One region of the Microlunatus phosphovorus NM-1 genome, then DNA from elsewhere that is predicted to be linked to it. Evidence: predicted binding sites of a transcription regulator. Region 1 holds the regulator's gene; the other holds the start of a gene.

Evidence for each region. Region 1 encodes HrcA, which represses chaperone genes, less so after heat shock. Its sites were predicted from a motif close to TTGGCACTCGNNNNNNNCGAGTGCCAA; they were not measured.
Region 2: groL (chaperonin GroEL) is a predicted target of HrcA. The motif match lies at 1,238-1,264, and genes of this name have one in related genera.

The regions. Positions count from the first base shown of each region.
Region 1 is NC_015635.1:3,680,275-3,682,673, forward strand. Features, by position in the region: gene dnaJ (molecular chaperone DnaJ) at 1-491, opposite strand, end outside; gene hrcA (heat-inducible transcriptional repressor HrcA) at 550-1,566, opposite strand; gene MLP_RS16525 (MBL fold metallo-hydrolase) at 1,697-2,399, shown strand, end outside.
Region 2 is NC_015635.1:4,981,695-4,984,093, reverse strand. Features, by position in the region: gene MLP_RS22620 (glycogen/starch/alpha-glucan phosphorylase) at 1-1,184, opposite strand, end outside; gene groL (chaperonin GroEL) at 1,445-2,399, shown strand, end outside.

The sequences.
Region 1 (2,399 bases):
TGACAGGTGCTGCACTTGACCGGCTTCGAGCCCTCCTGCGCACCCGAGCCGTTGCACCGCGGGCAGAGCACCGCCGTGTCGACCCGCAGCGGCTTGGTGGTGCCGAAAGCTGCCTCGGCCAGCTCCAGATCCAACCGGACCAGCGCATCCTGCCCGCGCCGGACCCGGGACCGCGGCCCGCGGGCGGCCTGCTGACCGAACATGGCATCGACCAGATTGGTGAAGTCGAAGCCTCCGGCACCGAAGCCACCGTTGAAGCCGCCACCCATGCCACCGCCGAGCGGGTCGCCGCCGCGGTCGTACAGGTCGCGCTTCTTCGCATCACCGAGCACCTCATAGGCTTCGGCGACCTTCTTGAACTGCTCCCCCGCGTCCGGCTCGGTGGCGACATCAGGGTGCAGCTTCATCGCCTTCCGGCGATACGCCTTCTTGATCTGCTCGGGGGTCGCATCGCGGGGCACCCCGAGGATCTCGTAGTAGTCGGTGCTCATCGTGTCCATGTTCTCTGCGGTGGATTCTCTTGGGTGGGGTTCTCTGCGGAGCGGTACATCAGCCTTCGGCCAGGAAACGGCCGACGTAACGGGCCACGGCTCTGACCGAGGCGATGGTCGAGGGGTAGTCCATGCGGGTCGGCCCGACGATGCCGAGCGTCGCCCAACTGTCTGCGGCGGTGCCATACCCGCTGGCGACCAGCGAGGTGGACCGCAGCTCGGCGTACGGGTTCTCACGGCCGATCCGGACCGTCACGACATCGGTCGAGGTCGCTTCACCGAGTAGCTTGAGCAGCACGACCTGCTCCTCGAGCGCCTCCAGCACCGGCCGTACCGTGGTCTCGAACTCGTCGCCGAAGCGGGTCAGATTGGGCATCCCGCCGACCACGACCCGACTGGACGCATCGTTACCGAGCATGTCGAGGAGCGTGGCGATGCAACTGCGGCCGAGCGGCGAGAGCGCCTCCGGCAGCTCGGTCAGCAGGCCGCCGAGCCGAGCGGCCGCCTGGGCCGAACTGTGTCCCACCGCTGCCGCGTTCAGCAGCGACCGAAGCCTGGTCAGCTCGTCGTCGGTGTGCTCGTTCTCCACGACCCGCTGCTCGATCCGGCCGGTCGAGGTGATCAAGATGACCAGCAGCCGCTGACTGGACAGCGAGACCAGCTCGACGTGACGGACCTCGGAGTGACTCAGCGTCGGATACTGCACGATGGCAACCTGCTGGGTCACCTGGGCGAGCAGTCGTACGGTCCGGTGCAGGATGTCGTCGAGATCCACGGCACCGGACAAGAAGGTGTGGATGGCCCGTTGCTCGGCCAGGGAGAGCGGCTTGACCGAGCCGAGCCGGTCGACGAACAGCCGGTAGCCCTTGTCGGTGGGGATCCGCCCCGCGCTGGTGTGCGGCTGGGTGATGTAGCCCTCTTCCTCCAGCGCCGCCATGTCGTTGCGAACCGTCGCCGGGGAGACGCCGAGGTTGTGCCGCTCGACCAACGCCTTGGAGCCAACCGGTTCCTGGCTGGAGACGTAGTCGGTGACGATCGCGCGCAGCACCTGCAGCTTGCGTTCGTCCACGCTCACCCTCGCCCTCCCCTCCAGGTCCCGGCTTGGTCAACTTACGGGGCCGCCTTTGGCACTCAGGCAGACCGAGTGCCAGTCTAGTCCCATGACGGTATTGCCCGATCCATCCAGCGCTGGACCTTTCCGCCCGGTGGCTGACCACACGTACGTCGCCACCGCGGGCTTCAGCCTCGACGGCGAGACCGGCGAGATCAATGTGGGACTCGTGGTCGGCAGTGAGGCGGCCCTGCTGGTCGATGCCGGCGGGACGGCCGAGCAGGGGCGACTGCTGCAGCAGGCAGCCGCGGAGATCACCGAGCTGCCACTGACCACCGTGGTGTTGACGCATGCGCATGCCGACCATGCTCACGGCCTGGCCGGCATCGAGACAGCAACCTCGATCGCGCACGAGTCGACTCGGGATCGGCTGGCGCTCGATCCGGCGACGCCGACGCTCCCCAGCCGTGCTGTATCGGTAGCGGCGGCCATCGATCTCGGCGGCGGCGTACGGGTGGAGGCGGTGCATCTGGGCCGGGGGCACACCGACGGGGATCTGATCGTCGTGGTGCCGGATGTCCAGGTGGTGTTCGCCGGCGATCTGGTCGAGTCCGCGGGGCCGCCGCAGTACGGCCCGGACTCCTATCCCCACGAGTGGCCGGCGACCTTGGACGGCCTGGTCGGGATCACCCTCGATCACAGTGTCATCGTCCCCGGTCACGGGCCGGTGATGACCCGCGATGATGTGTTCGAGCAGCGCAGCCGGGTCGCTGCCGTGTCGGGCGAGATCACCCGCTTGGGCAGCCTCGGAGTGAGCGTCGAGGATGCCGAGGACCGCACCGAGTGGGCGTTGCCGT
Region 2 (2,399 bases), 1.3 Mb from region 1:
TCCCAGTCCATCTTCTTCTCGTCGACCAGCACCCGCATCAGCTCGGGCACGCCGATCACCGGGTGGGTGTCGTTGAGCTGGAAGATCACCCGGTTGGGCAGGTTGTGCAGGTCGTAGTCCTTCGGCAGCAGATAGCGCAGCAGGTCGGCGATCGAGGCGGCGACGAAGAAGTACTGCTGCTGCAGCCGCAGCTCCTTGCCCTGCGGCGTGGAGTCCTCCGGATAGAGCACCTTGGAGATGTTCTCCGCGTACGTCTGTGCGCGGACCGCCTCCTCGTAGTCACCGGAGTTGAAGATCCGCAGGTCGAAGGCATCGGTGGCCACCGAGCGCCACAGCCGCAGCGTGTTCACCCGGCCGTTCTGGTAGCCGGGGACCATGTAGTTGTACGGGACCGCCTTGACCTTCCAGCCCGGCACCCAGCGGCTGCGCTCGACCCCGTCGGTGTCGGTGTAGTGCTCCGTGTGGCCGCCGAAGTTGATGGTCTGGGCAGCCTCCGGATGCGGGAACTCCCACGGGGCGCCGAGGGTCAGCCACGAGTCGGGCTGCTCGACCTGCCGGCCGTCGACGAAGGTCTGGCGGAAGATGCCGTACTGATACCGGATCCCATAGCCGACACACGGCACGTTCATGGTGGCCAGCGAGTCGATGAAGCAGGCGGCCAGACGACCCAGGCCACCGTTGCCGAGTCCGGGCTCGACCTCCTGGGCGCGCAGATCGGCGAGGTCGATGCCGCACTGGTCCAGGCCCTCTTCGACGATCTCGGTGAGACCGGTAGCGAGCAGGGCGTTGCCCAGCTGGCGACCCAGCAGATACTCCGCAGACAGATACGCCACGCCCTTGGCCTGGCTCTGGAACTGGCGACGCAGGGTCTCCAGCCAGCGGGCCATCAGATAGTGGCGGACGGTCTTGGCGAGCGCCATGTACTGGTCGTTCACCGTCGAGGTGGACAGGGCTACACCCTGGCCGAAGTTGAGCTCACGGAGGAACTCCTTGACGAACCCGTCCACCGAGCTGGGCGGCGACCCGACGGGCGCGAGCGCGAGCGCATGGGTCGGCTTTCGCTTCGTCGGCCGGCTTTCCGCGGTTGCGGTATCGGTGTCGTCAGTAGATGCGGGCGCAGGATCAATATCGGTGACGACCTCCAGCTCGAGGTCGTCGTTCAAGGTAGTGGCGTTGTCGGACACGGGGTAACGGTAGCGTCGTCCGGCCTCTCTCGTGTCATCCGGCACTCGATATGTTTGCACTCGCCATGCCAGAGTGCTAAACATGGTGTTAGCACTCTCGCATTGAGAGTGCTACCTCACCAAGCGGTGAGCCCACGCGTCGCGGCCACCCGGCAGCGGCGTACGGGCGTCCGTCGCGGGCATCGCTCGGGGAGACCCAGAAACCTATCCATACCACCGTGCGGGGACATACCCCGCTCGCGGGAGGACTCGCGGAGAACATGCCGAAACTGATTCAGTTCAACACCGAGGCGCGACGCGGCCTCGAGCGGGGGATGAACATCCTCGCGGACGCCGTCAAGGTCACCCTGGGCCCCAAGGGCCGCAACGTCGTGCTGGAGAAGAAGTGGGGTGCCCCGACCATCACCAATGATGGCGTGAGCATCGCCAAGGAGATCGAGCTCGAGGACCCGTACGAGAAGATCGGCGCCGAGCTGGTCAAGGAGGTCGCCAAGAAGACCGACGACGTCGCGGGCGACGGAACCACCACCGCCACCGTGCTGGCCCAGGCCATGGTGCGCGAGGGTCTGCGCAACGTGACCGCCGGCGCGAACCCGATGGCCCTCAAGCGGGGCATCGAGGCCGCCGTGGCCGCCCTGGTCGCAGAGCTCGCAGCGACCGCCAAGGACGTGGAGACCAAGGAGCAGATCGCTGCCACCGCCTCCATCTCCGCCGCTGACACCCAGGTCGGTGCGATCATCGCCGAGGCCATGGACAAGGTCGGCAAGGAAGGCGTCATCACCGTCGACGAGTCGAACACCTTCGGCCTGGAGCTCGAGCTCACCGAGGGCATGCGGTTCGACAAGGGCTACATCTCGCCCTACTTCGTCACCGACACCGAGCGCATGGAGACCGTGCTCGACGATCCGTACGTGCTGATCGTCAACTCCAAGATCAGCAACCTCAAGGAGCTGCTGCCGGTCCTGGAGAAGGTCATGCAGAGCGGCAAGCCGCTCGTCGTGATCGCCGAGGACGTCGACGGCGAGGCTCTGGCCGCGCTGATCGTGAACAAGATCCGTGGCACCTTCAAGTCCGTCGCCGTCAAGGCTCCGGGCTTCGGTGATCGTCGCAAGGCCATGCTGACCGACATCGCGATCCTGACCGGTGGCCAGGTCATCTCCGAGGAGGTCGGCCTCAAGCTCGACGGCGTCGAGCTGGAGCTGCTGGGCCAGGCTC